4 regions of the Vibrio crassostreae genome follow, and region 3 is predicted to be linked to each of the others. Evidence: predicted binding sites of a transcription regulator. Region 3 holds the regulator's gene; each other region holds the start of a gene.
The links. The regulator PurR, encoded in region 3, represses purine synthesis genes. The targets are predictions, from matches to a motif close to TNANGNAAACGTTTNCNTNA.

Region 1 (8,115 bases), 890 kb from region 3:
AACCTTAAGAAGCACGGTATCGAAGCACTTGTTGTTATCGGTGGTGACGGTTCTTACATGGGTGCTAAGAAACTGACTGAAATGGGTTACCCATGTATCGGTCTTCCAGGCACAATCGATAACGATATCGCGGGTACTGACTACACAATCGGCTACCTAACAGCGCTTAACACTGTTATTGATTCAATTGACCGTCTACGTGACACGTCTTCTTCTCACCAACGTATTTCTATTGTTGAAATCATGGGCCGTCACTGTGGTGACCTTACGCTTATGTCAGCAATCGCGGGTGGTTGTGAGTACATCATTACTCCAGAGACTGGCCTAGATAAAGAACAGCTTATCAGCAACATCCAAGATGGTATTGCTAAAGGTAAGAAGCACGCAATCATCGCTCTAACTGAGCTAATGATGGATGCGAACGAACTGGCTAAAGAGATCGAATCTTCAACTGGTCGTGAAACTCGTGCAACGGTTCTTGGTCACATCCAACGTGGTGGTCGTCCTACGGCATTTGACCGTGTACTGGCTTCTCGCATGGGTAACTACGCTGTTCACCTTCTTCAAGAAGGTCACGGTGGTCGTTGTGTTGGTATCGAGAAAGAAGAACTTGTTCACCACGACATCATCGACTGTATCGAGAACATGCAGAACCCAGACCGTTCTGAGCTGTTCCGCGTTGCAGAAGAGTTGTTCTAAGTCACGCCTAGCGTTCGCTTAAAGAATTTAAAAACCGCTGATTGTTCAGCGGTTTTTTTATGCCTGCCGTTTGAGGTTTCTGGAATGACAGGCAACAAAAAAGGCCAACCTAAGTTGACCTTTCATCTAATCTAAACGGTGACGTTTAAATTAAGCTTTTGCTTTTGCTTCAGCTGCTGCTTTAGCGATAGCTGCGAAGCTTTTCGCGTCTAGAGCTGCGCCGCCAACTAGAGCACCGTCGATGTCTGGTTGTGCGAAGTAAGCTGCTGCGTTTTCTGGCTTAACAGAACCGCCGTATTGGATAACAACTTTCTTAGCAACTTCTTCAGATTTCTCTGCGATGTGTGCACGGATTTGAGCGTGGATGCGTTGTGCATCTTCAGCTGTAGCTGCTTTACCAGTACCGATAGCCCAGATTGGTTCGTAAGCGATGATAGCGCCTTCAAGAGCTTCAACACCTTGAGTGTTGATAACAGCGTCAAGTTGACGAGCACATACAGCAACAGTTTCGCCTGCTTCGTTTTGTGCTTCAGATTCACCGATACAAAGAACTGGAGTTAGGCCGTTCTCTTTTAGGAATGCGAATTTCTTAGCTACGAACTCATCTGATTCGTTGTGGTATTCACGACGCTCAGAGTGACCGATGATGATGTGAGATGCGCCGAACTCTTTAAGCATTGCTGGAGACATGTCGCCAGTGAATGCACCGCTGTTGTTTAGGTCAGAGTTTTGAGCACCTAGGATGATCGCGCTGCCCGCTTCAGTAAGCGTACGCTCAGCAAGATCAACGAAAAGTGCTGGTGGAGCAACTGCTACGTCTACGCCTGTTACGCCTTCAAGTTCAGCGTTAAGACCGTTTAGTAGATCAACAACCATTTCTTTGCTGCCGTTTAGTTTCCAGTTACCCATAACTACAGGATGACGCATAGGAATATCTCCAAAGTATTTAAATAAATCGAATGTAAAAAAGTAAACTTTATTACGAAATAATATAACAGATTAATATCAACAGATCATGACTGTGGTCATGACTTTCTTGGATCTTACTCAATGGTCAGAGTAGATTTTGAGCATATATCAGTGATCCGGCAGACAGAATAATAGCTAACTTCTCGGATTTTTCATCGTTAGTTGTTATTAAGGGACAAACGATTGCGTTAACAACAGGAAGTAACAATGCCGAATCTAGTTCTAGAGTACTCCAATTCAGTGGATGAGCGAGTGAATATCCAAGGCTTACTGGAAGATCTCCACCAAGTCGCTCTCACATGTGGCTTGTTTGATGTGCCATCAGTGAAGTCTCGTTCACTGCGTTGCCATAATTGGTTGGTCGGTGATGAGGAAGATAGTGTAGACTTTATTCATATCAGCTTTGAGTTACTTTCGGGACGAACGGAAGAGCAAAAGCGAGAATTGTCACGATCGTTAATGCAGATCCTGCAAGAGCAAGCGAGTCATGTAAGAAGCTTAACGGTGAATATTCGTGATATGGATAAAAGTTGCTTTCAAAAAGTAATAAACTAACCATTGCTGCTGACTTTTAGCGGCGTATAAATTTGAGTATTTAAGATGTCGATGAAAGATTTACTGCTCTCTTTCAAGGGGAGAATTGGTCGTAAGACTTACTGGATTTGGAATATTTTCTACTACATAGCGATTACTGGTTTTGCTTCTGGTATCTCTGTGTTGTTCCCTGCTTATTCGTATATCCTGCTACCAATCTTCCTATTGATGCTTGTGATCCCAGATCTTGCGGTCACCGCTAAGCGCTGGCACGACCGCAATAAGTCGAATTACTGGCTATTGCTAAATGTGCCGCTAGTACTGGGTCGTTTAGCTTCGCCAATGGCTGCGACTACCACAGAGCCGGTATCGCCAATTCATATGGCGGCAACCGTCGCGGCATTAGTGTGTGGCTTATGGATTCTGATTGAGTGTGGCTTGTTGAAGGGCACTGAAGGCCGTAATGACTACGGCGAAGACCCATGTAAATATTGATAGATAAGAAGGGAGCATTAGGCTCCCTTTTTTCTTTTTAATGCCTTGCTACTTTCAGTACATTTTAGGTTCGGTATTCGGCTTAAAAGGCACGATATTTTCAGGCAGAGATTCTTCAAAGCCGCTGCGCCCTTCGAGTGCATCTTGGAACTTACAGACCTGACAGCGCAACTCTTGCATGAGCACGACATTGGCATGGTGTGGGTTTTTACAGCGACTAACCACTAAGTCGATGTGACTTTGTTGAGCGCGAAGCCTACCTTGCATGGTCTCTGAAGCCGAACAAATCATCTGTTCGCACATCTCGTGTTTGAATTGGTTGAATGCTTTAGGATCGCTTTTCGCGAGTTGGACAAGTTCGTCAAAGGGTGGCAGTTTTTGAGCGGGTTGAGGATGCGCCATCATTCCTTCCTTAGCATTAAGCGTGTTTCATATGCTATAAGCTTAAGAAAGAAAACTGTACAAATTTTAATCTATTTGCATTTTCTCAATATTGAGACAGCATCAACCGTTTATCGTTACGATCAAAGTGCGGGTGTTAAGGTGTAAGTGCAGCGTCTCTCGCCAGCAATTATGTGCTCTGTACGGCTTACGTGGCACTCATCTTTTAGTAACTCAGTAAACACATTGAGCTCAGATTGGCACAGGCTAGGGCAGCGAGTTGCAGCCTTGCAGATAGGGCAGTGGTTCTCAATCAAGATGTAGTGATCGTCATGCTCTTGAAGCTCTGCCATGTAGCCTTCGTCTTCACGAAGCTGGGTGAGTTTTTTAAGTTTGCTGATGAGTGAATCACAGTCAGATAGCGCAGTTTGATACTGCTTTAGTGTGTGTTGTTCACGCTCGGCCGCAACCTTAGCCAGCCCTTCTTTACCAAATAGATTTTCCACAGCATCAATCACTTGAATAGTGAGTTCACCATGTCGGTCTGTAAATTGGCTGTGGCCTTGTTGAGTCAGGGACCAGTGGCGAGTCGGGCGACCCACCTTCACTTTCACATCATGAAACGCAAGAATACCGTCATCTTCCAGGCTTTGCAGATGTTGCCTTGCACCCATTGTCGTCATGCCAAATTCTTCTGACAGTTGTTTCGCGGTTACCGCGCCTTGACGCTTAATGGTCTGTAAGATTTTGTCGCTTGTTTTCATACTATCCCTACCTCATGAACCTTACTATTATGAGGCAAGGTGTTTATAAAGCAAACCATTTACTATATTGATGATGATTTACTCTATAGCTCGCGTTTTACTTTATAGCTCGCGTTTTACTCTATCGGCAGCCATGGTGAGATTCTGGTGCGCCAATAAAAACAAAAGGCTGATACTTGGTATCAGCCTTCGAATATTCTGTTTCACCGAGTTTAGACTTACAGGATATGACCTACTACTTCTGGATCTTTACGCTCTAGGTAGTGGATAGATTTGATGCGGCGAATCGTACGGCAGCGGCCACGGATAAGCAGAGTTTCTGTGGTTGCGATATTACCCTGACGAGTAATGCCTTCTAGTAAGTCACCCTTAGTGATGCCCGTTGCTGAGAATACAACGTTGTCGCTGCGTGCCATGTCTTCCATCTTCAACACGATACCCGCCGTTACGCCCATTTCTGCGCAGCGCTCAAGTTCAAGTTCACCGTGCTTACGGTTTTCTGCTGTGTCGCCTTTCACTTCGTGACGAGGTAGAAGACGACCGTGCATATCACCATCAAGTGCGCGAATTACCGCGGCAGAAACCACACCTTCAGGTGCGCCGCCGATGCAGTACATGACGTCCACTTCGCTGTCTGGCATACACGTTAAGATAGAAGCCGCAACATCACCGTCTGGCACAGCGAATACACGAACGCCCATAGCTTGCATGTCGGCGATGACTTGATCGTGACGAGGCTTTGCCAGTGTGGTTACGACTAGAGTATCGAGTGTTTTACCTAGTGCTTTCGCAATGTTTTCTAGGTTTTCTGTTAGTGGTAGTTCTAGGTCAATCACGCCTTTAGCACCTGGGCCTACAACCAACTTCTCCATGTACATATCAGGCGCTTTAAGGAAGCTGCCTTTTTCGCCTGCAGCCAATACAGCCAATGCATTTGATTGGCCCATAGCTGTCATGCGTGTCCCTTCAATTGGATCAACTGCGATGTCGACAGCGTCGCCGCCCACACCTACGTTTTCGCCGATGTACAGCATAGGTGCATCATCGATCTCACCTTCGCCGATAACAATCTCACCGCTAATTTCGGTTTTGTTTAATAGGCTACGCATTACTTCTACAGCAGCGCCATCTGCAGCGTTTTTATCGCCACGGCCAAGCCACTTGTAACCAGCTAGTGCTGCACCTTCTGTGACACGAGAGAATGACATTGCTAAATCGCGTTTCATGCGGACTCCAAAATTTTCAAAGGGGGAATAGAAATTTCGCGGCGAATTTTACCATATCCAAAAGGAAACGTTTGCCTTTTTGTTTTTTGGAGATTGCTCTCGATCAATTCGCAGTGGAAAACAGTTATTATTCATCAAAATAATCGGTTTGCCGTTGTGTCGCTAATCGTTCACGTCAATATTCGGTAAAAAGCGCTGTTTTTTTCATCGAATGGCGCAAAATATCGAATATATTGAGTGTTTATCCTTGCTCTGCTGAGTAGAATGGGGAAATAAGTGGAGTGAACCTTCACCATCAAACGGATAACTTAAAGGTAGGCCAGAATGTCTTTTGAAGTACTAGAGCAGCTAGAAGCAAAAATTCAAACAGCAGTAGATACAATTGCACTTCTTCAAATGGAAGTGGAAGAGCTTAAAGAAGAGAAACAAGCACTAGCAACAGAAGCTGGTGAGCTAAAAGCAAGCCGTCACGAACTAGAGCAAAAAACTCAGCAAATGCAGGAAGAGCATTCAGCATGGCAAGATCGCATCCGTAACCTTCTTGGTAAAATGGATGAAGTAGAGTAATCGACTCTTCAGATTTAAAAAAACGCCCGCTACTCAGTAGCGGGCGTTTTTGTTTGCGTTCTAATACTTCGTATTCTTATGCTTTGTTTTAGTATTCAAAGCCGAGTGAGTTACTCGACCTCTTCTTCCTCAACATCCAGATCGAGTTCTACATCTAGAGGTTCGGCTGAAAGAATGATACCGGTGTTGTCGGCGTAGAGGTAATCTTCTGGTAAGAAGGTCACGCTACCAAAGTTCACTGGAACGTCTAACTCACCGACACCCTCTTGGCTCGCACCAACGGGAATAGAAGCCAAGGCTTGGATGCCTAAGTTCATGTCTTCAAGCTCATCGACTTCACGAACACAGCCGTAAACCACAATACCTTCCCACTCATTGTCTTCGGCAAGTAGGGCAATCTCAGCATCAATCAGCGCTTTACGCAGTGAGCCACCACCGTCGATTAACAACACACGCCCCAGACCATCTTGCTCTAGTACAGAGCGAATCAAAGCGTTGTCTTCAAAACACTTTAATGTCGTGATCTGTCCTGCGAAGGATGCTCGTCCACCGAAGTTGCTGAACATTGGTTCCACGACATCAACTTGATCCAAATATATGTCGCACAGTGCTGAAGTGTTGTATTCCATTCGTATACCTTTTGAACAATGAGCTTACTTTGAGTATATCGGTGCTTGATCCCTTTGCAATGATTAGTCTCATTTAACTCAATAGAGTTTGAGCTACGACAACCCCTGCAAACAATAGGTTAGTGACCAGTGAGCATTTCACAATCACTGGCATCATTGGTGCAATCTGCGCGGGTTTTTCGGTTTCCCAAACAGCTTTGCCATGTTTATAAACAATAATAATACTCAGTAAAAACGGCAGGCTGATCCAGGCTGGCTTTTCTTGAATCAGTAGGTAAATAGCGAAAGACGCAAGGGCGAGACCAAGCAAGGCGAAATGATAGTGCTTAGCTTTGCGCTGTCCTAGGCGAACTGCCATGGTACGTTTACCACATTCGCTGTCGTTTTCGATATCGCGCATGTTGTTGATATTGAGTACCGCAACCGCCATCAGTCCGCAGCCCAGTGCAGGGAGAAACAGGCTTGGTTCAACATGGCCAGTGTGCAAGAAGTAAGTCCCCGATACACCTAACAAACCGAAGAAGATAAACACCGATAAGTCGCCAAGGCCGATATAGCCATAAGGTTTATTACCGACGGTGTAAGCGATGGCTGCAACAATGGCTAATACGCCTAATGCAATGAAAGATAAGATACTTTCAATCGAGGTTAAGGCGTGAAAAATAAGAATCAGCCCAGCGACCATGGTAAACACGATGTTGAGAATGATCGCTTGCTTCATGGTTTTCGCTGTTACCGCGCCAGATTGCATGGCGCGTGTTGGTCCCAGGCGATTTTCGTTGTCTGTGCCCTTAACTGCGTCGCCATAGTCATTGGCTAGGTTCGACAGAATCTGTAATAGGGTGGCGGTTAGAAAAGCCAGTAGTGCTATCGATAAAGAAAACTGACCGCCGGCGAACGCTAAACTACTTCCTGTAAGAATAGAGACGAGTGCAAGAGGCAGAGTTTTTGGTCGTGCGGCATCAAGCCAAATCAGTAGAGATTGTTTCATCGTAGGTCTATTTCTTTGTAAGTCTTCGTTTCAAACTGTGATTTGAGTATACGCCCATTTTTCGGGTAATAAAAAGCCCACTCGAAAGTGGGCCTTGAATTCGCTTATTAGCTGCTATTTCTTTGAGATAGAGCAATAAGTTGGAGTTTGGTGTGCTACAGGATGAAGCGACTTAAGTCTTCGTCTTCTACGAACTCACCAAGTTTCGACGTTACGTAAGCTTCATCAATAACAAGCTTGCTGCCAGCTTTGTCTGTTGCTTCGAATGAAATCTCATCCATTAGACGCTCCATTACCGTGTGTAGACGACGCGCACCGATGTTCTCAGTGGTTTCGTTTACGCGCCATGCTGCGTCCGCAATCTGGTTGATGCCATCTTCAGTGAACTCAATGCTCACATCTTCTGTTTTCATTAGGGCAATGTATTGCTCTGTTAGAGATGCTTTTGGTTCAGTCAGGATGCGTTTGAAGTCATGCGCTGATAGTGCTTCAAGTTCTACGCGGATTGGTAGACGACCTTGTAGCTCAGGGATCAGGTCAGATGGCTTAGCCACTTGGAATGCGCCTGATGTGATAAACAAGATGTGGTCAGTTTTAACCATGCCGTGCTTGGTTGATACTGTGCTGCCTTCGATAAGAGGCAGTAGGTCACGCTGAACACCTTCGCGAGATACGTCTGGGCCTGAGCTGTCGCCACGCTTACAGATTTTGTCGATCTCATCGATGAATACGATGCCGTTGTTTTCAGCGTTGAAGATCGCGTTCTCTTTTAGCTCTTCTTGGTTCACAAGCTTTGAAGCTTCTTCTTCCGTCAGTGCTTTGAATGCGTCTTTGATTTTCATCTTACGCTTTTTCTTGGT
Region 2 (8,115 bases), 190 kb from region 3:
CTAAAGTCGGGTGATTCACGACAGCAACAACAATCACTTGAAGCGCAGCTTAGCTCGAAGGACCTTACGATTAGGCAGCAAAAACGACAACTGCACACTATGTTTCACGAATTGAAGAAGCAGAAAAACAGCAAAGGTCTGAGTAATTTGCAGGTCGCTTGTGCTCTATTTGGGTACACACCAAATTCAATACCTGACCAGAAAAGCATCAAAGTTCGATACAAACAACTGTCGAAAATCTATCACCCTGATGGTCATGGATGTGACGAAGAAATGAAACGTTTGAACAATGCGCTAAAAACCATTTTACAAAATGTTACAAAACCGTAAACAAACACACATCTTCATTTTCCTATATCTCAAAGATATCGATTTTATTGGTGTTGCAATCGATCCCCCTCTCAAAAACGGGTAACAAACTATTAACTAATGGGTCTTACTTGTGTCATAATTTGCGCCGAAAATACACCTGACTTAAACAGGTGAGGAGAGAATATGTTCACAATAGAAGGCGTTTGTGATTGGTGCAAAAAGCCAAGCCTAGTTAAAAAGCACGACTACCTAGATGGTAAGTGTCATCATGCATGTAAAGAGTGCAATGATATTGCAACCATTGATGTTCGCCAGTTCAATATTGGTGAAATGGAAATGAGAGCAAAACTCTCCCAAGCGACATTGAGATAAGCAACACCGTGAAATATAAGAAAGCGCCTAAGGCGCTTTTTTTGTGCTTGTGGTTTTCTCTCTTCTCTCTTCTCTCTTCTCTCTTCTCTCTTCTATACAGGTATATACAGTACTTTTCTGTCAAAACCACTGTATACACCTGTGTAAAGCTCACGTTTTTTCAACTGATGAGACAAAACAGCAAATTCATTCAAATTTAATTTATCAAATAATTTCAATGGCTTAATTACATTTCACCCATAATTCCAGACGAAATCGTCCAATAATCCCGCAAAAAACGCTTGATCTTATAAGCAACTAAAACTACTGTATACACATACAGCATGTATATAAGGACAGCAAAATGATTCAAGCACACGTTAAAGCCCAACACTCTAGCCCGCTAGTTCACTGCGCATTTACATCAGTTTCTCGTAAAAGCAAAAATTCAAACGAGGAAGCATTGTTTGCAAGAATGGCGTTGCTGTCCAATCAACACCAGTGGCTACTTTTTACGGCTCAAACACCAAGACCATCGGCTAAGCAGCTTAAGCAACATAATGTTTGCTGCGACCGTGTTATTCATATGAAAGCCTCTCATCAAATGACCGAAGTAGAGACCGTCGAGAAAGCAATCCGCTCTAAGAATGCGAGTGCGATTGTTGCAAGTGCATCGATTGATCAGTTCAGCCAACAGTACCTAAGAACATTAGGATTGCGCTTTCAGTGTGAAGTCTTCTTTATGGATGCAAATTCAGAGCGCATTCACTAATCTAACGTCGCTCAAAAACACAGTCCAAACATACTGCCTTCCCCTGCCCTACAATTCGCCAATTATTCAGCGGATAGTTAGGCGGGGGTTTTTATTTGATCAATAGATTTAGCAATCGTTTGCTTTTTCTCTGGAAGCAAACAGTAGATTGGGTATAATGCCCGTCTAATCATGTGCACACCGCACTTCTCTGTATGACGTTTGATAAAAGATAGGAATGTCTAAATGAGCCTTGCTGATCAAGTTCTTGCCGTAAATGATGACCTACCAATCCGTACTGACAAACCTGTCCACAGTGGCAAGGTTCGCTCAGTCTACTGGTTAACTGAAGAAGATAGCCAACGACTAATTAAAGAGAAAGGTTACGATGTAGCACCAGATGCGCCTTTAGCAATCATGGTGATCAGTGACCGTATCTCTGCATTTGATTGTATCTGGCGTGGTGAAGGGAATCTGAAAGGTGTTCCAGGTAAGGGAGCAGCTCTAAATGCTATCTCTAACCACTGGTTCAAATTGTTTAAAGACAACGGCCTTGCTGACAGTCATATCCTTGATATCCCTCACCCATTCGTATGGATTGTACAAAAAGCTCGCCCAGTCATGATCGAAGCGATTTGTCGTCAATACATCACAGGCTCTATGTGGCGTGCATACGCGAACGGCGAACGTGAATTCTGTGGTATCGAGATGCCTGAAGGCCTAGAGAAAGACAAGAAGCTACCAGAGCTGCTTATCACGCCTTCTACTAAAGGGATTTTGAAAGGTATTCCTGGCGTTCCAGAAGCTGATGATGTGAACATCACACGTAACAACATCGAAGACAACTTCGCAGCATTCAACTTCACTCAGGCAAGTGACATCGCGCATTACGAGAAGCTGCTAAAAGAAGGCTTCAACGTGATTAGCCAAGCACTGGCGAAAGTAGACCAAACCTTTGTCGACACTAAGTTTGAATTTGGTTACGTCAACGATGCTCAGGGCAAAGAAAAACTTATCTACATGGACGAAGTTGGTACTCCAGATTCATCTCGCATTTGGGATACTCAGGAATACAACAACGGCAACATCGTTGAGAATTCAAAAGAAGGCTTCCGTCAGTTCTTGCTTAACTACTTCCCTGATGCCGACATTCTTTTGAACAAAGAACGCATGCCAGAACGTGAAGCACTAGCTCGTGACAACGAACTGCCTCTTGATTCGCTAATGTCTCTTTCTCGTACTTACCTTGATATCGCGGCGAAAATCACAGGTGCGGAGATCGTACTGAGCGAAAATCCTAAACAAGAGATCATCGATGTACTGCGCGCTGACTATGGTCTAATCGACTAGTCGCTTTATTGCTTAATCGCTTTACCTCAAAATAAAAAGCTAGAAAGCTAATAAGCTCGTAGACACAAGTTTCAGATACTAAAAGGGCCTCAATATTTGAGGCCCTTTTTACGTATGCGTTTTACTATTCCTGAGAGAGATTATAGGCGAACTGAAGTTACAGCCTAATCGTGAACTCTTCTCCAGAATTACCCGCAATCACTAAATGACTGCGCGATTCAATATACTCGATCTGCTCTTCTTCAAGAGAATATGGCATCACCACTTTGAGCTCATTGATCCCTTCCAGCTTCGCGAGCTTGAGTAAGGTCACAATATTCGACTCATCACTTTTACGCGTCGACATTGATTTCAATGCCATCTGCCATAAACGATCTTCAGGGCTTGCTAGCTCTTTAATGCTATCTCGCCAGACGGTACTGAACACTGGCGCAATTGTGGTGAGTGCTTCCAGAAAAGTCCATTTTTTACTGCATGAGGCGCCAAGAAATGTTGTGTAATCGAACTCTACACGCGTCTCTTCCTGTTTATCCATGATGTCCCCCGACACTTTGGCAACACAATATACTCAATATCTATCAACTCTTTCTTTATAGCAATAGGATATAGAAGAATAGTCTTTTATGACCTTTTGATTGGTTAAAAAGGCATATAAAAATCAAACTTGTAACAAAATAAGCACTGAAAAATCATATATGCACCTATTTGATTAATATTTTAGAGATAAAACTTATCCATCTATTTGATATCAATTATTCGGCTCGCTTTTTTGTACTGAATACGCCAGCCTGACCATGTCGGCAGCTCCCAACGTTTTGGCGATAACTTTCGACTACCCGATTGATAGTGAACGTAAATCAGCTTTCTCGCGGGCAAGTATTCTACATCGAGTTGCAAGTCGGCAAGGCTCAATGCAAACGGATATTTTTCCGAAAATTCTGAATAGAGCCAAGTTGGAATGCCATCGAACGGTATGTCTGCGTGGTCAAACATTTCCAATTCGCTGACATCAGTAACCCCTAACACTTCAAGTTGCTCTATAAACCATAGCTCAAAGTTAATGTTCTCAATTTCTGGTGTGTATTGTGTTTGCTCATCGAGACCGAGTTTCACATACAGCTGCCAATGCTTAATCTCTTGAGTGCGAACCTTTGCAAAACCAGGAAGTTGAGCACCACTTACCACGAGATCGACGATAGGCTTTAATGATAGTTGCCCTTCAGCCGCGACAAGCTTGGTTGTAATCGTGCGGCCTGCGTACACCAACGCCATCTCGGTAAAGACGCCATCATCATTCACAACGGTTTCACCTTGCTCCCAATCTCCTAACTCAGCATCAACTATAAGCTCAAGAGGAATAGGTGCAGTGACCGTCGCTAAGGTCAGTGTTTGCTTAACCCCTCTTCCCGGCAAACTGTGGGTGTCTAACACCAACATAGCTTGTGCATTGTCCGGGAAACGGTTCTGGCGACCAAGTACCACCTCTAACACTCCATTAGCAAAGGCCTCTTTCCTTTTCAGCCGGCGCACAAACACCAGTTCAGGATGAAGATCCACAATAGTCTTAAGTAGTTCAATGCGTTGAAAACGTGACGCGACTTCTAGCTGAGGAAGTTCAAATACCTCACGCATTTGCTTAGCTAGACCTTGAGCTTCATTCAGTGCCTGTAGGTTTATCTCTAAATGCGGATATTCGCGACCACGCACAATCTGAATCAACAGGCTTAAATCACACCCTTCCTTCTCTTGTTGCGCCAGTGCTTCTAGATGTTCTGCATTGTTTGATAACTGATATAAGCGAGCAGGAACGGACAACGCCGCAGTGAGATCGACCATCGCTTCTTTGAGTGCTTTGGTTTTAATTCGGGTAACAATATCGGCATACAAGGCGTCAATCGGCAGTGGATACAACTTCTTGCCGTGCTCCATAACTTGACCATCAATATTGATCGCTTCCATCGTCAGCAAGATTTGAGTTGCGCTATTTAGCGACTTCTCAGGAATAGGGTCGAGGAAAGATAAACTATCAAGAGTCGCACCACAACATGCCGCCGCCAACATAGGTTCGGTTAGCTCTTCACGCTGCAATTCAGGAGGCGTAACCAATTCTAACGCAGCGTGTTCGCCATACAAACGAACACAAACGCCGTCCATAACCCTACCCGCACGACCCGCGCGTTGTTTGGCGCTAGCGCGTGATATGGATTTCAACATTAAGGTGGCTCTGCCGTTGCGTTGAACGGTGCGTCTTTCTAATCCTGAATCTATCACCACGCCAATATCAGGAATGGTTAATGAGGTTTCCGCAACGTTTGTAGCAAGGATGACCTTTCTCAAACCATTACCTTCAGTATTAATATTACGACCCGATAACGCTAAATCTCGCTCTTTATCACTCACCGAGGCATGCAATTTAACGACTTGGATATCTGGATTTTTCGCTAAAGCTTGTTCGCATTGCACGATCTCTTTTTTACCCGGCAGAAAAACCAACATATCGCCATGTGAAGCAATCAGTTGATGATTCACTTCTTCCGCGATGCTCTGTTCTAGATGTCGACTATCAGGCAGTGTTCTGGATTCATTCGCTCGGTGCTCAATCTCCACTTGATAAGTACGCCCTTCACAGCTTATGCGATTCGCATCCAAATAATGAGCAAGGCGTTCACCCTCAATGGTTGCTGATGTGATCACTAAACGATGACTCGCTTTTTGTTTCAGAATCGCCACCAGCAAGTCGATATCCCAGCGCCTCTCGTGAAACTCATCCACCACAATTACATCAAAGCCAGCGAGTCCATCTTCTGATAACCAACGCAGCGCGATACCGGGCGTAACAAAAACAACGTCCGTTTGCTCGTTGTATTCCGATTCGAGCTTAATCGCATAGCCCACTTTGCTACCAAGCTTCTCGCCCGATTGTTGTGCGAGATATTTAGCCAGTGAAGTACACGCGATGCGTCTTGGCTCAACCACCAGAACTCGCCCATGTTGGGAAGCCCAAATTGGCAATCGCGTAGATTTACCTGATCCGGTTTCAGCCTCTACTACAAGGTGAGAATTAACGATTTGTTGGTGGAATACATTTTGATAAGCATCGATGGGAAGTAATGACATAAAAAGGGAGCGTCGCGAAAAAGTGTGAGCAAAGTATAACGAATTATCATGTTGAAATTCGACAAGTGTGGGGCAGAGGTAAGAATATCATTTTGTTTGCTCAGATCGTGGAGAAACTATTTACAATTGAATAACTAAACCGTTATCATTTTTCAGTTACCCTTTCTCCCATATTAGGCATCCAATGAACAACGATAAACGCCCTCTATATATCCCTTATGCTGGTCCTGCTCTACTAAGTACCCCTCTTCTAAACAAAGGCAGCGCATTCTCTGCTGAAGAGCGCAGTTCTTTCAACCTTGAAGGTTTGTTACCGGAAACAACCGAAACAATCCAAGAGCAAGTAGGACGTGCATACAAACAATATTGTAACTTCGAAAGTGATATGGATAAGCATATCTACCTTCGTAACATCCAAGACACTAATGAAACGCTTTTTTATCGTTTAGTTCAAAACCACATCTCTGAAATGATGCCTATCATTTACACGCCAACGGTTGGCGCAGCATGTGAGAACTTCTCAAATATTTACCGTCGTGGTCGTGGTCTGTTTATTTCATACCCGAACCGCGATCGTATCGATGATCTACTGAATAATGCGACAAACCACAACGTTAAAGTTATCGTGGTTACGGATGGTGAGCGCATTCTTGGTTTGGGAGACCAAGGCATCGGTGGCATGGGTATTCCAATTGGTAAGCTAGCACTTTACACAGCGTGTGGCGGCATTAGCCCAGCTTACATGCTACCAATCGTGCTCGATGTGGGTACCAACAACCCTCAACGTCTTGCTGACCCAATGTACATGGGCTGGCGTCACCCTCGTATCACAGGTGCTGACTACGATGCATTCGTTGAAGAGTTCATCCAAGCGGTTCAACGCCGTTGGCCTGATGCATTAGTTCAGTTCGAGGATTTCGCACAAAAGAACGCAATGCCACTGCTTGAGCGTTACAAAGATCGCATCTGTTGTTTCAACGATGACATCCAAGGCACAGCAGCCGTAACGGTTGGCTCTCTACTTGCAGCATGTAAAGCAGCAAACAGCAAACTGTCAGATCAGCGTATTACCTTCTTAGGTGCGGGTTCTGCAGGTTGTGGTATTGCTGAAGCTATCATTGCTCAAATGGTGTCTGAAGGTATCAGCGATGCACAAGCTCGCTCTCAAGTTTACATGGTTGACCGTTGGGGTCTGCTACAGGAAGGCATGCAAAACCTACTTGATTTCCAACAGCGTCTTGTTCAAACCAACGAAAACACTAAAGACTGGGAAAGCGACGGCACTGGTTTCTCTCTACTGGACGTTGTTCGCCACGCGAAGCCAACCGTATTGGTTGGTGTATCTGGTGCTCCAGGTCTATTCAGCAAAGAAGTCATCAAAGAGATGAACCTGCACTGTGAACGTCCTATCGTGTTCCCACTGTCTAACCCAACAAGCCGTGTTGAAGCGACACCAAACGACATTATTCGTTGGACTGATGGCCAAGCACTTGTTGCGACAGGTAGCCCATTTGAGCCAGTAGTTCACAATGGCACGACTTACCCAATCGCTCAGTGTAACAACAGCTACATCTTCCCAGGTATTGGCCTTGGTGTATTAGCTGTGAATGCTTCACGCATCACTGACGAAATGCTAATGGAATCAAGCCGTGCACTTGCAACGTGTTCTCCACTAGCAATCAACGGCACAGGCGCTCTACTTCCACCATTAGAAGAAATCCACACGGTATCGAAGAAGATTGCTCTTGCTGTTGGTAAGAAGGCGATTGAACAGGGCGTTGCTCTAGAGATCACTGAAGAAGCACTGCAACAAGCGATTGACCAGCACTTCTGGCAGCCAGTTTACCGTCGTTACAAGCGCACGGCATTCTAATAAAGATCGTTAACTCCTCTTCTAAGAGCCTCTGCCATTGCAGGGGCTTTTTTCTTTACACTGTCTTGTCTTTTTAACTGATTTTTCTCATTTTTATTTGGTATTATCGAGCACTCAAAAATTAATGCTCAGTCAAAGGACCATACCGAGAGTGAAATTTGATTCTCACATTATCCGTAGCTACTTAAATAAAGCTTACAAAAAACTGCAAGGTTTTCTGTTTGGCGCTTTCCTCGTGTTCTTAGTAGGCAGCGCTGCGGTTATTGCGATCGATTATTGGGTTTCATGGCAAGCGGAAGATCGCATCATCTACGATATTGATGAAGTGCCCGAGCTTGAGGTCGCCGTTGTGCTTGGCACG
Region 3 (8,115 bases):
ACGCAAATCGGTAAGCTTTTCAGCATCGGCGTAGGTCAATAACCAAGGCGCATCAAAGTAGTCGGTAACCGACTGACGCAAGCGTTGGCTAAAGGCACGGTTTTTATCCATATCAATCGCGGTACGGATAAACTTGTGAACGTGGCGGTCGTAGCCGATCCACAAATCGATCGCTTGCTGACCCCAACTGGTGATTCGGTCGAGCTTCATCTGCAAGCCGAACAGGGTTTCGCCAACGAACTCGAGTTCATCGTCACCGTAAACAATTTCTTGAATATCGAGGATCTGTGTTTGCAGTTCATCACCCGCTGCTTGCAAGGTGTCTTGCAACTCTTTTAGCGTGGACGAGGTTTCTGATAGCAAGGTTTCACAGTTGTTGATCGCTTCTCGCCAATCTTTGTTTAAAAGGTCGGCAATTTGCTGCTTAACGGTTTGCTGCTGCTCATCCATAACACGTTGGTTAAGATCGATCTGATCGAAAATTTCACCAACAGAATACTTGAGCACGCCGTAAACGTTCTTTCTCCAATGTCCTGGAGTTCCACCTTTTTGCGCTGCTTCAATGGCTTTAGCCATCTCGTCCGCAACCATAGAAAGCTGAATAGACAATTTTAATTTAGAGAACTGACGGTGACGTAAGTAATAATCGGAGATACCAATCGCTAATGGCGACAAACGGTAAATACTCGCACCATCGGTGATTTCGCTAGTAAAGCGGCTAATCAGCTTCTGTTTAACCAACTCATTGATGGCATTGTTGGCACGAAACGCGGACGCTTCGCCAGTATCTTCAAACAGTCGAGTGACGATGGTAAATGCATCGTGCAGTTCACCTTCGCCCAACTCTTCATCGAACCTTTCATTGCTTAGTACTGCGATAGCAATCAAAAATGCTAAGCGCTCTGGTGGCAAGTTTAATGAAAAATCATGCTGCTTGACCCAGCCCACCAACTCATCAATTGGCTGCTCTTCGGCAGTTTGAGTCATTTCACTCATTGTGGTTCCTGTTACTGTTCTTCGTCATATCGAACATGTTAGATATGACGCCTATTTCTTTATGACGCGGGCTTCTTACGATTGCATAGCGCATGTTGTGGCTTCTTTTACCACATTCACCGCTGTTATTGCGCAGGTTTTTGAGCCCAAACGTGAATATAACGGCCTAGTGACAGATATGGCTCTTGGCGACATAGCTGTTTTTCCAGTTCCAATACATCTTCAAATTGGTAATCGCCCATGTACTCCATATTACCTATGTAGTCACTGAAAGAGCGAATGCCTGATTTACCACAGATTTCTAGACCAGCGTCTTCTATCCATTGATAAACCTCTTCCGGCTTCAAGCCTTTTTGTGGTTGCAGCTTAAACCGTTTTCGATGTGGCATCCCATTCAATACATGAGGAATGTTGCCACAAATCACATTTTTCAGAACTAATCCGTGGTGGTTGTAAAACATTATCGAGGCAACGCCACCCGGTTTAACTTGTTCAAGCAATAAATCAAGCGCCTCTTTAGGATCGGCTAACCATTCCATTACGGCATGAAACATCACAAAATCGACTTTCTCATCGAGATGTTCTGCGACTTTTTGTACCGGTGAATGAATAAATCGATATTGCTCTAGCAAACCCGCTTTGCTGATACTTTCTTCTGCGATCTTCAGCATTTCAGAAGAGAGATCACACAGAGAAACGGTATGCCCAAGCGCGGCAATTTTTTGCGACATCTGTGCAAGCCCGCCTCCAGCATCAAGCACATGCAGCGGAGAAGCTGATTGCTCAAATTTGCTCAAAGCTTGTTCTAAATCTTCCCATACGATGATCTGACGGATCTCTCCTTTGTCAGAGCCGTAAATATTTTTTGCAAATTTGTGGGCAATATCGTCGAAATTACGGTCTTCAGTCACGGCTACTTGAGTTATTATGTCCTATCGTGCCTGCTATTCTGTCACAGGAATTTCAGGAATAAAGAGGCGATGTCTCTTTTTACTACTAAGTGATGTTTTTTCGGACTATTCGGATATGTTTGAGCTGAAAAAAGTAGTGTCTTCGCTATTGATGCCACTACCAGCAATGTTAATTCTCGCTTTTCTAGGTTTAGCCCTAGTGATGTTTACTACCAAAAGGAAGACGGGTTGCCTAATCACCCTTTCAGCCCTATGTGGTATTTTCCTAATCGCTTTCCAACCAGTTTCTAGTCAACTTTTAATGCCAATGGAAAGGCAACACACCGCTTTTTTACCTGTCGATGAAACCGTCGATTACGTGATGGTTCTCGGAAGTGGTCACGTCGTAGATGACCAAATTCCACCGACATCAGAACTGAGCCGCACCGGCCTGATGCGCTTAAGTGAAGGGATTCGTATTCTACGTCTTTACCCTGGTGCGAAACTCATTTTGTCTGGCTATGGTGCTGGCACTGAAGTAAGTAACGCAAGAATGATGGCTAAAGTTGCACTAGCACTTGGTGTTGCGAAGCCTGATATCATTCTGCTTGAAACAGCAAAAGACACTTGGGAAGAAGCCCGTCAAGCCGCTGCGTTCGTTAAGAATAAAAGAATGGTGTTGGTGACTTCAGCGAGCCATATGACTCGCGCACTGAACGAATTCAATGCTGCCGGCATGAAACCCTTGCCAGCACCAACCAACTATCTTGCACAAGAAGGGATTGTTGAGCCTTGGAATAAGTACATGCCTAAAGCGATCTATCTGGAACAGACAGAGCGTTACTGGCACGAGACCATGGGATTGGTTTGGCAAAGCCTACGTGACTGGTTAGACACCAGTAACGATATATCGGAAGAGCCAATTGTTGTTCCTGAGCCTTCAAGCTTAACTGAAGAATATGGTGAAGTTTCTGCAGCGCAGTAAACTCAACCTGATGTTTCTCTCTGCTTATGCCTAACTCAGCCTAATGTTTAAATCCGCTTATTGGTAGGTAGAATCGTAAAACAATTCGTAGACTGTCAGTTCGATAACGACAACCGCTAAGCAATAAAAAAGCCGAGACATCAATGATGTCTCGGCTTTTTCGTTCATATGTCGTTCCCAACTAAAAGTTCACGTAGAACATTAGTCACCAGCAAACATGTAACCTTCACCGTGAACCGTCACAAAGATTTGTGGGTTCTTAGGGTCGAATTCCATTTTTGCACGCATGCGACGAATCAGTACGTCGATCGTACGGTCATTCGGTGCATCCACTCGGTGGCTGATCATATTCAGAATACGTTCGCGACTTAATACTTGGTTAGGGTAAGAAGACAAAGCCACCAACAGTTCGTATTCAGCTTTAGTCAGCTTCACTGGCTCGCCATTTTTGCTTAGCGCACGACGAGGAATATCAAATGTCCACTCACCGAAACGAACCACAGACTCGTCTGATGTTTCTTCTACTGCGCCAGCTGCCGTTTTACGAGCGGCAGAAATACGCCAAAGTAGGTTTTTAACTCGAACCAATAACTCGCGGAGTTCGAAGGGTTTAGTAACGTAATCGTCCGCGCCCATTTCAAGGCCAACGATTTTGTCGATGCTATCCGTGCGTCCAGTAACTAAAATAATTCCAATGTCTGATTGACTGCGTAATTCGCGAGTTAGCATCAATCCATCTTCGCCTGGTAAGTTGATGTCCAGCATAATGAGGTCAACGTTGTTTTCTTCTAACACGCTTCTCATTTGAGCGCCGCTTTCCGCTTCGCTCACTGTGTAACCTTCGTTCTGGAAGTATCCAACCAGTTTACTGCGGGTTACCACATCATCTTCTACGACTAATACGTGATAGCTCATCTACACCACTTTTCTTATTTAATAGTTTCAGTGACTATTCTATTCATAACTCGTAACAATTCTAGTAGTACAGAAGATAAAAGCCAGAAACATGGATTTTTTTTGATACAAGACAATCTTAAACCTTGCTATTTATCGTCCATCGCAATTCAATATAGGCATTACTACTAACGAGTAACTTTGCGTTTCGCAAATAACCTTGTTATTCAGCCTTGGTGTGCTTATGCCCAAGTGACTTCAAGATGCATATAAGTAACATCACAAGACTAAGTCAGGATCTAACAAATGAAAGATACGAAAGCGTTCAACGAGCAAAGAGCAGAAATATACTGGTGGCTATCAAGCTTATTTGCCAAAGAGCTCACTCAAGAAGAACTCGATCACTACCACTCTGTTGAAATTCGTTCTTTCCTGACTGGTTTAGGCGAAAATGAAACACTAAAGCCAGCGATTGATAAGCTAGTGGATGCGCTTAACCGCCTACAAACACGTGAAGATGCTCAACTAGAATTGTCTGCAGACTTTTGCGATCTTTTCTTAAAAACAGATAAACACGGTGCTCTTCCTTACGCTTCTATGTATATCGGTGAAACTGGCCTTTTGAATGATAAGCCTGCAAAAGATATGGAAGAGATCATGGCTAAGCACAATTTAGTGGTGAACCAAGATCTAAAAGAGCCAGCAGACCACATTGCTATCGAACTCGATTTCCTTGGTAACTTGATCATTCGTTCAAACGAAACGGATATTGAAGAAGAGCTAGAGAATTCATTTGCCGTTCAACAGCAGTTTATCGAACAACAACTGCTGACTTGGGTACCAAAGTTCAACGTGAAATGTCATGACGTTGATGAATTCGGTTTCTACGCCTCCGTCTCATCTTTGCTACTCGCATTCTGTCAATTAGACACTCAATATTTAGCTGGTGAATAGCTTATTGGATGACTAGGTAAATAAATTCAGTAGAATGTGACAATTCACCCGGATTTCTGGGTGAATTTTATTGCGAGTAATTTCTAGTCAGTCTAAAATTGTGACCGCAAACGATAAAATATGAAACATTCACGAAATGCTATACTTATTAAAGTTCAGAGCATTTCGGTGTTAAGACAAGCCGCTCAATAGCGGTTTTTTGTTTTTTAGCACTTTAGTACCCAAAGAGCCCTACAAATTTAAGCTCTTAGTTAGGTAGCTTAACGGCTACTTTATTCCGTACTTGGGGAAAGTAGCTTCTAATAGGATAAAACCATGGCCACTATAAAAGATGTCGCTCGCTTAGCCGGCGTATCAACAACAACCGTTTCTCACGTAATCAATAAAACTCGCTTTGTTGCAGAAGCAACTCAAGAAAAAGTAAACAAAGCCGTAGATGAACTCAACTATGCACCAAGTGCTGTTGCTCGTAGTTTGAAGTGTAATACCACACGCACTATCGGCATGCTTGTGACTCAATCAACTAACTTATTCTTCTCTGAAGTTATCGATGGTGTTGAGAGCTACTGCTACCGTCAAGGTTACACTTTGATCCTGTGTAATACGGGCGGTATCTATGAGAAGCAACGTGACTACATTCGAATGCTTGCAGAGAAACGTGTAGATGGCATCTTAGTTATGTGTTCTGACCTAACTGAAGAACTAAGAGAGATGTTAGACCGTCACGCTGACATCCCTAAAGTTATCATGGACTGGGGCCCTGAGAGCTCTCAGGCTGATAAGATCATCGATAACTCTGAAGAAGGTGGCTACCTAGCGACCAAATACCTTATTGAACGCGGTCACTCTAAGATTGCATGTTTAAGTGGCCACTTAGACAAAGCAGCATGTGTTGAACGTATTGCCGGTTACAAGCGCGCACTCAACGAAGCTAAGATTTCTGCCGATGAAAATATGATCATCGAAGGCAACTTCGAGTGTGATACAGCAGTACTTGCTGCAGAACAAATCGTTGAGATGGAAGATCGCCCAACGGCGGTATTCTGCTTTAACGATACAATGGCACTCGGCCTAATGAGCCGCCTGCAAGAAAAAGGCATTCGCATTCCTGAAGATATCTCAGTGATCGGTTACGACAACATCGAACTGGCTGAATACTTCTCTCCACCGTTAACGACAGTTCACCAACCAAAACGTCGTGTTGGTAAGAATGCATTCGAAATTCTATTAGAGCGCATCAAAGACAAAGACCACGAAAAACGCGTCTTCGAAATGCACCCTGAAATTGTTGAGCGAAGTACAGTTAAAACGTTAAATTAATTGATAATTCAAGTTTAATGTCATCAAGCGCACCTTTAGGTGCGCTTTTTTTATCAACAACTATAATGAACCTATATGCACAATGGAAAGATCATTAATTGAAGCAATGTCACATTTTGAAATATCAACTGTGAGCTTCATTCAACAAAAACTTTATTCTATTCAATCAGTCACGCACAGGGCAAACCACTCGAAAGAGTGAGACGCAAAGCTTCCGGCCTAAACCACTCGTTGGTATGGTAGCGGGGTTACCGATGGCAAAATGCAGTAACTACTAATAATTTAGTAATTTACGGCTTATTGACAATGTAATTGCAACATTTTGCTAATCTCTCGGACCTGCTTATTTGGTGGCGTAGTTCAAATACACCGAGATAAATAACATGGATAAACCGATACTAAAGGACTCGATGAAGTTATTTGAGTCCCTAGGAAAAATAAAATCACGCTCAATGTTTGGTGGCTTCGGTCTTTTTGCTGATGACACTATGTTTGCTCTGGTTGTAAATGACCAGTTGCACATACGCGCAGACAGAGGCACAACGAAACAATTCGAACAACAAGGGTTTCAACCATACGTCTACAAAAAACGTGGTTTCCCTGTCGTTACTAAATATTTCGCTTTACCTGAAGGCTTATGGCAAGACCAAGAAAAAATCTTGCAACTTGCAACCACGTCTCTAGGTTTTGCTAAAGAAGAAAAAGCTGAGCAGTCTTCTGCTAAGCCGACCCGACTCAAAGATCTGCCTAATCTTCGACTCGCTACCGAGCGTATGTTGAAAAAGGCAGGGATCGATTCTGTAGAACGTTTATATGAATCTGGCTCTGTAAACGCATTTAACGCCATCAAAGAATCGCATGCGTCTTCTGTCAGTATTGAACTACTTTGGGCGCTAGAAGGCGCGATCAATGGTACACATTGGTCTGTTATACCGCAGCAGCGTCGCGAAGAGCTTATCAATCGGGTCAATTAACATTGTCAGTGCAATCTATATACATAACTAAGCCGCATTTACTGCGGCTTTTTTTATATCTGATGAAAGTTAATCTATGCTTTGCCTGTCTATCTATACTATCGGTATGCATTGAAAATTTAGAGGAAGTATCAATGAGTAAGAAAATGATATTGGGTATTGTGTTGGTCGTAACCATCGTGGTGTTAGGCATCAATTTCGGCCAGTACTTAACGCTTGAAAATGCTAAGGCCCAACAAGCTGTGTTAAATGACTATATTGACAGCAACTTTATTGCTGCTGCCGCTATCTATTTTGTCGCGTATGTAATGATTACAGCTTTCTCCATTCCCGGAGCCGCTGTTGTGACCCTATTAGGGGCTGCGCTATTTGGCTTCTGGAATAGCTTGCTGCTAGTATCTTTCGCAAGTGCGATCGGTGCGACCTTAGCCTTCTTAAGTAGCCGTTACTTGTTGCGTGACTGGATTCAAACCAAGTTTGGTGACAAATTGGCGACAATTAACAAGGGAGTTGAAAAAGACGGCGCATTTTACTTATTTTCTCTGCGTCTGATTCCTGTATTCCCATTTTTCCTTATCAACCTATTGATGGGTCTAACACCGATGTCAGTGAGTCGTTATTACATTACAAGTCAGATCGGGATGTTACCGGGGACGGCGGTTTTCTTGAATGCTGGTACTCAGCTCGCAGAAATTGATTCACTTTCAGGCATCGTCTCCCCTTCAGTACTATTGTCATTTGCGTTATTGGGGATATTCCCAATAGTTGCTAAATGGTTGATGGGTAAGTTTCGCTCAGCACCCGTAGCTGAATAATTTATAATAGCCAAACAACACAGATAGCCGAATAAGGTTCTATTTCAATGAAAATCTTCAGTGCATCGAATCCGACAGAAGCTCATATCATCTGTGGATTGTTAGAAAGCGAGAATATTGCCTGTGAAGTCCGTGGTGAAGGGTTATTCGGATTGAAAGGGGAAATCCCATTTACGGAAGAAACTGACCCTTACGTGTGGTTATATGAGCCAGAATTGGCCAGTAAAGCTCGCACAATCGTCAATGACTACCAAAAACAGCAAGATTCTATCATCTATGAAGAGTGG
Region 4 (8,115 bases), 340 kb from region 3:
AGACGCCTTTCCAGTTCTTTATGATCCGTGACCGCAACATCAACGCCTTTGCTTTCTTTGGTGGCTATGTTGCTTTGCATTCAGGTCTATTCCTGCATGCACAATCTGAAAGTGAATTGGCTTCAGTATTAGCGCACGAAATCGCGCACGTTACCCAACGTCACTTAGCACGTAGCATGGAAGATCAAGCTCGCCGTTCTCCAGCAACCATTGCTGCTCTTGCGGCTTCTGTATTACTGGCGATTGCAGCTCCTGAAGCGGGCATTGCAGCCCTAACGGCAACGACAGCGGGTAATATGCAAAGCCAGATCAACTACACACGTAGTAATGAAAAAGAAGCTGACCGCTTTGGTATCAACACGCTTGCGAAAGCTGGCTTTGATGTGAATGCAATGCCACGCTTCTTTGGCCGCTTAGCCGATGAATACCGCTATGCGAGCACACCACCTCCAATGCTACTGACTCACCCATTACCAGAAGACCGAATTACAGATTCACGTGCTCGTGCTCGTAGTTACCCGCCACTGAAACTGGCTCCGTCTTTGGACTACCATCTTGCAAGAGCCCGCATTGTTGCGCGCTATGCTGGCATTAATAACGATGCTGCTCTTGATTGGTTTGAGCGTCAGCTGAAGAAAGCCCCTAAAGCCTTGGTTCCATCGTTAGAGTATGGGCAAGCGCTGGTTTACCTAGATTCTAAAAAATTAGACAAAGCAGAGCCAATTCTGAACAAACTGATTAACAGCGACCCGACCAACCTGTTTTATCTAGATGCTATTTCCGATCTGCACATCGAGAAGAAACAGCCTAAGATTGCGATTAAAGAACTTAAGTCGGCACTGGTTCGTCAGCCAAACAACCCAGTTCTGACCATCAACTACGCCAATGCACTAATTGAAAATGAAAATCTACAAGAAGCAGTTCGCGTATTGCAGCGTTACACGCACGATAACCCGAATGACACCAATGGCTGGCACCTACTTTCAAAAGTAAATACGAGCCTTGGTAATAGCGACGAAGAACTGGCTGCTCGTGCAGAAATTTTGGCACTACAAGCCAACTGGAACAAAGCGATTCAGTACTACACGCAGGCGAGCCAAATCGCAGAACTAGGCAGCCTAAAACAAGCACGCTACGACGCTCGAATTGATCAACTAATGATTCAACGAGAGCGCTTCTTGTCGCTACAATAATATGTTTACTGGTAGCCGCTCGTTGCAAGAATAAAAAGAAAGCTCAACGTTACACAAAAAAGAAGTCGCCTCTGGTGGCTTCAGCTAAACAATTAAATCAAAAATAATAATGAGGAAGAACCATGTCTGTCGTGATTTATCATAATCCACGTTGCTCAAAGAGCCGTCAAACTCTCGAATTGCTTGAAACAAACGGTGTACAACCTGAAGTTATCAAGTACCTAGACACGCCTTTAACTGTCGAGCAGCTAAAAGTGCTTTTCACTCAACTGGGTTTTGACAGTGTTCGCGACATGATGCGTACCAAAGAAGCGGACTACAAAGAAGCAAACTTGGATGATGCATCAGTAACTGATGAAGATCTTTTCTCAGCAATGGCAACAAATCCAAAACTGTTCGAGCGCCCAGTGGTTGTTGCGAACAACAAAGCAAAGATTGGTCGTCCACCAGAGCAAGTATTAGAGATTCTGTAATCCGATATGAGCATTAACATTCTTGTTCTTTATTATAGTCGCCACGGCAACACACAAGCTTTAGCAAGACAGATTGCACGAGGGGTGGAGTCCATCCCTGAGTGTGAAGCTATGCTGAGAACAGTGAACGACGTGTATACCGTAGAAGAGCAGCCTGATTCGCGTCATCAACCAACCGACCCTATTGCAACATTACAAGAGTTACGCTCTTGTGATGGTTTAGCGCTAGGCAGTCCGGTTTGGTTTGGTAACATGGCCGGGCCGATGAAGCACTTTTGGGATAGCACGACGTCACTGTGGATCAATGGCGATCTCATCGATAAGCCAGCTTGCGTATTCACTTCTTCTTCATCACTGCATGGTGGTCAAGAGACGACACAACAAAGCATGATGTTGCCCCTGCTGCATCATGGCATGTTAGTCGTGGGCATCCCCTACTCAGAACCTGCGCTGCACACCACTCAAACCGGTGGTACGCCTTATGGTGCAAGCAGCACAGGCGAAAGTGCTTCATTAAGCAAAGAAGAAATTGAGTTGGCGCAGAACCTAGGTAAACGCCTCGCGCGCATTGCTATGAATCAGAAAGGAATCTCTCAATGATGTACATGTCAGAGAAGGCGATGTCTCCTAAGACTAAGCTATTCCGCTATCTCGCATTAGCAGGCAACCTATTGCTGTTAGGTTGGGTTGTGGCGTGGCAGATGACGCTTTCGCCGCATCCTCATCTCAGTAATGTAACACTGGCAATTGCTTGGGCAATACCGCTATTACTGCCATTACCAGGCATTTTAGCCGGTAAGCCTTATACGCACGCTTGGGCGAATTTCGTCCTGATGCTCTATTTCCTACACGCATTAACTATTTTGTATGTAGATGATGGTGAACGCTTGTTAGCGGCTGTAGAACTGCTTCTGACGACTCTTGGTTTCGCGGGCAATATCTTATTTACTCGCTTTAGGGCTAAAGAGTTAGGCATCAAGTTGAAGCGCCTTTCGGAAGTAGAAAAGAAAGAAAAAGCGAAATTCGAGCAATAATATTGATACGTTGCTCTTGAACACAGACACTAGATAAACAAAAGCCCTGCAGGATTGCTCTTGCAGGGCTTTTTTCATGTTTTCATTTCAATCAGTCATGTCAGCTGACAATTATGAGCGAACCCACTCGTATACCAAGCTTGGCTTAGCATGTACTGGCGCAGTATCAGCTGTGTTAGATTCCTCTAGCGTTGCGTCAGGCGTGTTCGTTAGCTCAGTATCCTCAGATACCTCGTTGCCATTAATCACTTGTACGCCTGAGTCAGTTTCGTCACCAACGACTTCAGCAGCGTCTGTTGAATCATCGCCTACAGACATGGTGTTGTCTTGAGTTTCAAATTCAGGGCTCACTTCAGGCTCAATGTAAGATTCTTCAACCTTCGCAACTTGGCGAATACTTGCAACTTCTTGCTCAAACTCTTGTTGAGTCGACAATAAGTGAATTCGGAAAGTTACTTCGTTGTTCTGAATCTTCAGAATATCTAGGCTTGCCACCGAGTTGAGACGCTTAAGTGCGTTTTCCAACTGAAAGAAGTCTTGAGCATTATTCAGGCTAATAAACTGCGTTAAAATCGATTCTGATGACTCACTCGCTACCGTCACAGCACTTTTTCCTGCGTAGTAGTTACTGATTTGGTCGACTAACTTCTTAGAAGTCGTGGCACTGTTACCTGATAAAGAACCACTTACAGGCGATGTTGGTGCGCTCGTCAATTGACTTGGCTTTTGATCATATAGAGTCCAACGTAGACCTGAAGATTGAGCCTTGATCACCAATACAGCATCAACAGGGTAACGCTGACTCGCTTTACTGATTGGCGTAACAAAGCTGCCCCACAAATCAGAAGTCGCAATACCCGTAATATCGTCAAAGTCACCCACAGGCAGCGTTAGAGGCAAACCGCGCTCTTTTGCGTTTGCTTGCAAGCCCGCTGCTAACTGCGAGTTAGAGTGTTCCCAGACGATATTCTTGTCGTAGTTGTCCTCTTCCACCAGCCAAACAAGGATGTTTGAACGCGTGTCAGGCCAGTACGGTAACTGTGCTTGAGTCAATAGCGAACGGATTTGAGCACCGTTAAAACGCATACGCAATGTTGATTGGTCATTGCTTTCACCAAAACTCATTTGAGACATGTACTGCGAACTCTTGCGCATCGCCTTTTGAATCGTCTCATTCGAAGCGACATCAGTTTGGCCGGTCGCACGTATCAATACCTGCTCCATACCTGTATTTCTTGCCACTTGTTCTGGCTGTTTGTCTTCAGCGTTAATCGCAACTTCAGCACTAAAAATATCTACTTGAGTTAAGGCGTAACTCGGAGAGGCTAATAGTCCCATCAACAACAATGCTATGTAGCGCATACTGATCCTAATATTCAAATCTTGTGCCTAGATGATAAGCAACTATGGATTGAGGGGCAAGGTCGATAGCGCCCACTGTGTTTAATAACCACAAAATATCACCTGGCCATGATAAATCGCTCACTTATAAACTGAATTTCTAGGGCTTAGATGGATATAAAACATCACTAAGATAAATAAATTTGATCTATTTAGTGTGGCAATCGATTGCTAAGTGATAGAATCCCGCGAATTTTATTTTTCGCTTTTCATATAACGACCATTTTTAAGGACATAACATGAAAAATGCTCTGCAAGGTGCGCAAATGCTGTTTGTAGCATTTGGTGCGCTTGTACTCGTGCCGCTACTAACAGGACTTGACCCCAACGTTGCACTCTTTGGCGCAGGTATTGGTACCCTTTTATTCCAACTTATTACACGCCGTTCAGTGCCAATCTTCTTAGCATCTTCTTTTGCATTCATCGCGCCTATCATGTTTGGTATTCAAACTTGGGGTGTAGGCGCAACCATGGGCGGCCTAATGGCGGCAGGTGTTGTGTATGTACTAATGGGCGCGTTAATTAAAGTTCGTGGCGTTGGCTTTATCCATAAACTGCTCCCACCAGTCGTTGTTGGCCCAGTAATTATGGTTATTGGTTTAGGTCTTGCACCTGTTGCAGTTAACATGGCGCTAGGTAAGACAGGCGATGGCGCGGTTCAACTTGTTGATGCAGACGCTGCACTGTGGATCTCTTCTATTTCACTGTTAGTGACGATTGTCATCAGTGTGTTCTCAAAAGGCTTCCTTAAGCTGCTGCCAATCTTCGGTGGTATTGTTGCGGGTTACATCACCAGCTTGGTATACGGCGCGGTAGACTTCACACCAGTAGCGCAAGCATCTTGGTTAGCACTACCAAACTTCACTGCGCCAGAGTTCAACATCAACGCTATCTTCTTTATGGTGTTTGTCGCGATTGCACCTGCTGTTGAGCACGTAGGCGACATGCTTGCTATTTCTAATGTAACAGGCAAAGACTACCTTAAGAAACCAGGTTTACACCGCACTATTACTGGCGACGGCGTGGCAACCATTGCCGCTTCAATGCTGGGCGCGCCACCAAACACTACGTACAGTGAAGTAACAGGTGCAGTAATGCTGACCAAAGCATTCAACCCAGTGATCATGACTTGGGCTGCTGTAACAGCTATCGTTCTTGCATTGGTCGGTAAGCTAGGTGCACTACTTCAAACGATTCCGGTTCCTGTAATGGGCGGCATCATGATTCTACTGTTTGGCTCTATCGCAACCGTAGGTTTGAATACTCTAATTCAAAACAAAGTTGACCTACACAAATCACGCAACCTTGTGATTGTCGGCATTACTTTAGTCTTTGGTATTGGCGGCATGGCCTTTGGTATCGGTGATTTCAGCCTACAGGGCGTAAGCTTGTGCGGTATCGTGGCGATTCTACTTAACCTAGTGCTTCCAGAAGAGTTAGGTGACAACACTGTGGTAGACAAAGCTCAAATCGATTAATGAATCGGTAAGGCTAGATTCAAAAGAATCACAAACCAACAAGATCAAAAAAGGGAGAGCATTGAATGCTCTCCCTTTTTACTAATACGGCTAATTCAGCGAGTTAAGAAACGGTTTAGAGTCACTTAAGCTGAAACCGAATTACTTAGTACCGAAGATCTTATCACCAGCATCGCCAAGACCAGGAACAATGTAACCCTTGTCGTTTAGCTTCTCGTCGATTGCGGCCGTGTAAAGCTCAACATCTGGGTGCGCTTTTTCTAGAGCAGCGATACCTTCAGGAGCAGCAACAAGCACAAGAATCTTAAAGTGCTTACAACCTTTCTCTTTCATTAGGTCGATAGTCGCGATCATAGAACCACCAGTCGCAAGCATTGGGTCTACCACTAGAGCAATACGCTCGTCGATGTTAGATGCAAGCTTGTTGAAGTATGGTACTGGCTCAAGTGTTTCTTCGTCACGGTAAATACCAACAACGCTGATACGTGCACTTGGGATGTGCTCAAGAACGCCGTCCATCATGCCTAGACCAGCACGTAGGATTGGCACTACCGTTACTTTTTTACCTTTAATTTGGTCAACTTCTACTGGACCGTTCCAACCGTTAATCGTCACACGCTCAGTTTCAAAGTCTGATGTCGCTTCGTATGTTAGAAGGCTACCCACTTCTGTCGCTAGCTCACGAAAACGCTTAGTGCTAATCTCACCTTCACGCATCAGGCCAATTTTATGTTTTACTAGCGGGTGTTTCACTTCAACAACTTTCATTTCCAACTCCGGCAATATTTAAACAAACCTGTAGATTATACACGAACTCTAAGGTTATTTCAGAATCTTTATTCTAATAAAAAAAACCGCGCAAACGTTTGCTCTTGGTAATCAAGCCCTGTTAGAATAGCGCCGTTTTCACATCCAACTTAAGTTCGAGGACTATCCCGTGAGTGGTAATACTTCTTCTCTAAGCTACAAAGACGCTGGTGTTGATATCGACGCAGGTAATGCACTAGTAGACCGTATTAAAGGTGCTGTTAAACGCACTCGTCGCCCTGAAGTAATGGGCGGTATTGGTGGCTTTGGCGCCCTATGTGAACTTCCAACGAAATACAAAGAGCCGGTACTTGTTTCAGGTACTGATGGTGTTGGTACTAAACTTCGCCTTGCTTTGGATCTGAAAAAACACGACACCATTGGTATCGACCTAGTGGCAATGTGTGTGAACGACCTAATCGTTCAAGGTGGTGAGCCGCTATTTTTCCTAGACTACTACGCAACAGGTAAGCTAGATGTAGATACAGCAGCAGACGTTGTTTCTGGTATCGCTGAAGGTTGTGTTCAAGCTGGTTGTGCACTAATCGGTGGTGAAACGGCTGAAATGCCAGGCATGTACGAAGGCGACGACTACGACGTAGCTGGTTTCTGTGTTGGTGTTGTAGAAAAAGCTGACATCATTGACGGCGCTAAAGTAGCAGCAGGCGACGCACTTATCGCTGTTGGTTCAAGTGGTCCACACTCAAACGGTTACTCTTTAATTCGTAAAGTTCTAGAAGTTTCTGGTGCTGATAAGAGTGAAGAACTAGAAGGTCGCACTATCGGTGAGCACCTACTAGAACCTACTAAGATTTACATCAAATCGGCACTTAAGATGATTGCTGAGCATGACATTCATGCTATCTCGCACATCACAGGTGGTGGTTTCTGGGAAAATATCCCACGCGTACTTCCTGAAGGCACTAAAGCAGTCATTGATGGCAAGAGCTGGGAATGGCCTGCTATCTTCAGCTGGCTACAAGAGAAAGGTAACGTGGAGACATTCGAAATGTACCGCACTTTCAACTGTGGTGTTGGCCTAGTTGTTGCTCTACCTAAAGATCAAGCAGACGCTGCTGTTGAACTACTGAAAGCAGAAGGCGAAAACGCTTGGGTTATCGGTGAGATCGCAAACGCTGAAGCTGGCGAAGAGCAAGTAGAAATCAAATAAGTGATACGCTCACTTACTTAGTTAGTTAATCAATGAGGACCTAATGGTCCTCATTTTGCTATTTAGCCCGCAGAAAACCTTAGTTTATGTAGGTACATTGTAAACAGTCCAGTTAACCAATCGCATGACCCACTCTATGAAGAACAGCCATTCTATGAATAACAGTCACTCTAAGAAAAACATCGTCGTTTTAGTCTCAGGAAGCGGAAGTAACTTGCAGGCAATTTTGGATGCCTGTGAGAGCCACACGATTGATGCCTCTGTTAAGGCCGTTTTCTCAAACAAAGCAGAGGCTTTTGGTCTAGAGAGAGCAAAGTCAGCAGGTGTTGACGCTCATTCGGTGAATCCAAAAGAATTTAATTCGCGTGAAGAATTTGATCATGAATTGATGGTTCAGATCGATGCTTACCAACCCGACCTGATTGTACTCGCTGGCTATATGCGCATTCTGAGTTCAGAGTTTGTTCGTCATTACGCGGGTAAAATGATCAATATCCACCCTTCTCTGTTACCTAAGTATCCGGGGCTGCACACCCACCAGCGTGCTATTGATGCTCA

Region 1: glpX (class II fructose-bisphosphatase) is a predicted target of PurR. The motif match lies at 5,128-5,147, and genes of this name have one in related genera.
Region 2: OC193_RS09515 (phosphoribosylaminoimidazolesuccinocarboxamide synthase) is a predicted target of PurR. The motif match lies at 1,543-1,562, and genes of this name have one in related genera.
Region 4: purM (phosphoribosylformylglycinamidine cyclo-ligase) is a predicted target of PurR. The motif match lies at 6,434-6,453, and genes of this name have one in related genera.

The regions. Positions count from the first base shown of each region.
Region 1 covers NZ_AP025476.1:3,212,757-3,220,871, reverse strand. The annotation lists gene pfkA (6-phosphofructokinase) at 1-699, shown strand, start outside; gene tpiA (triose-phosphate isomerase) at 850-1,626, opposite strand; gene OC193_RS14525 (5-carboxymethyl-2-hydroxymuconate Delta-isomerase) at 1,876-2,223, shown strand; gene OC193_RS14520 (DUF805 domain-containing protein) at 2,269-2,697, shown strand; gene OC193_RS14515 (DUF3135 domain-containing protein) at 2,752-3,099, opposite strand; gene OC193_RS14510 (helix-turn-helix transcriptional regulator) at 3,222-3,842, opposite strand; gene glpX (class II fructose-bisphosphatase) at 4,061-5,068, opposite strand; gene zapB (cell division protein ZapB) at 5,393-5,635, shown strand; gene rraA (ribonuclease E activity regulator RraA) at 5,746-6,264, opposite strand; gene OC193_RS14490 (1,4-dihydroxy-2-naphthoate polyprenyltransferase) at 6,338-7,255, opposite strand; gene hslU (HslU--HslV peptidase ATPase subunit) at 7,411-8,115, opposite strand, start outside.
Region 2 covers NZ_AP025476.1:2,127,569-2,135,683, forward strand. The annotation lists partial or broken gene OC193_RS26060 (hypothetical protein) at 1-330, shown strand, start outside; gene OC193_RS09505 (hypothetical protein) at 496-684, shown strand; gene OC193_RS09510 (SulA-like leucine-rich domain-containing protein) at 1,028-1,435, shown strand; gene OC193_RS09515 (phosphoribosylaminoimidazolesuccinocarboxamide synthase) at 1,661-2,764, shown strand; gene OC193_RS09520 (hypothetical protein) at 2,922-3,299, opposite strand; gene OC193_RS09525 (helicase-related protein) at 3,503-5,881, opposite strand; gene OC193_RS09530 (NAD-dependent malic enzyme) at 6,066-7,754, shown strand; gene OC193_RS09535 (SanA/YdcF family protein) at 7,906-8,115, shown strand, end outside.
Region 3 covers NZ_AP025476.1:2,320,555-2,328,669, forward strand. The annotation lists gene mukF (chromosome partition protein MukF) at 1-996, opposite strand, end outside; gene cmoM (tRNA uridine 5-oxyacetic acid(34) methyltransferase CmoM) at 1,122-1,907, opposite strand; gene elyC (envelope biogenesis factor ElyC) at 2,023-2,871, shown strand; gene torR (two-component system response regulator TorR) at 3,073-3,786, opposite strand; gene torD (molecular chaperone TorD) at 4,072-4,719, shown strand; gene purR (HTH-type transcriptional repressor PurR) at 5,035-6,039, shown strand; cyclic di-GMP riboswitch class I at 6,210-6,295, shown strand; gene OC193_RS10345 (TfoX/Sxy family DNA transformation protein) at 6,423-7,013, shown strand; gene OC193_RS10350 (TVP38/TMEM64 family protein) at 7,148-7,828, shown strand; gene OC193_RS10355 (putative signal transducing protein) at 7,876-8,115, shown strand, end outside.
Region 4 covers NZ_AP025476.1:2,658,195-2,666,309, forward strand. The annotation lists gene bepA (beta-barrel assembly-enhancing protease) at 1-1,193, shown strand, start outside; gene arsC (arsenate reductase (glutaredoxin)) at 1,316-1,666, shown strand; gene wrbA (NAD(P)H:quinone oxidoreductase) at 1,673-2,266, shown strand; gene OC193_RS11805 (DUF2069 domain-containing protein) at 2,263-2,700, shown strand; gene OC193_RS11810 (DUF2066 domain-containing protein) at 2,812-4,062, opposite strand; gene OC193_RS11815 (uracil-xanthine permease family protein) at 4,341-5,579, shown strand; gene upp (uracil phosphoribosyltransferase) at 5,721-6,347, opposite strand; gene purM (phosphoribosylformylglycinamidine cyclo-ligase) at 6,517-7,557, shown strand; gene purN (phosphoribosylglycinamide formyltransferase) at 7,682-8,115, shown strand, end outside.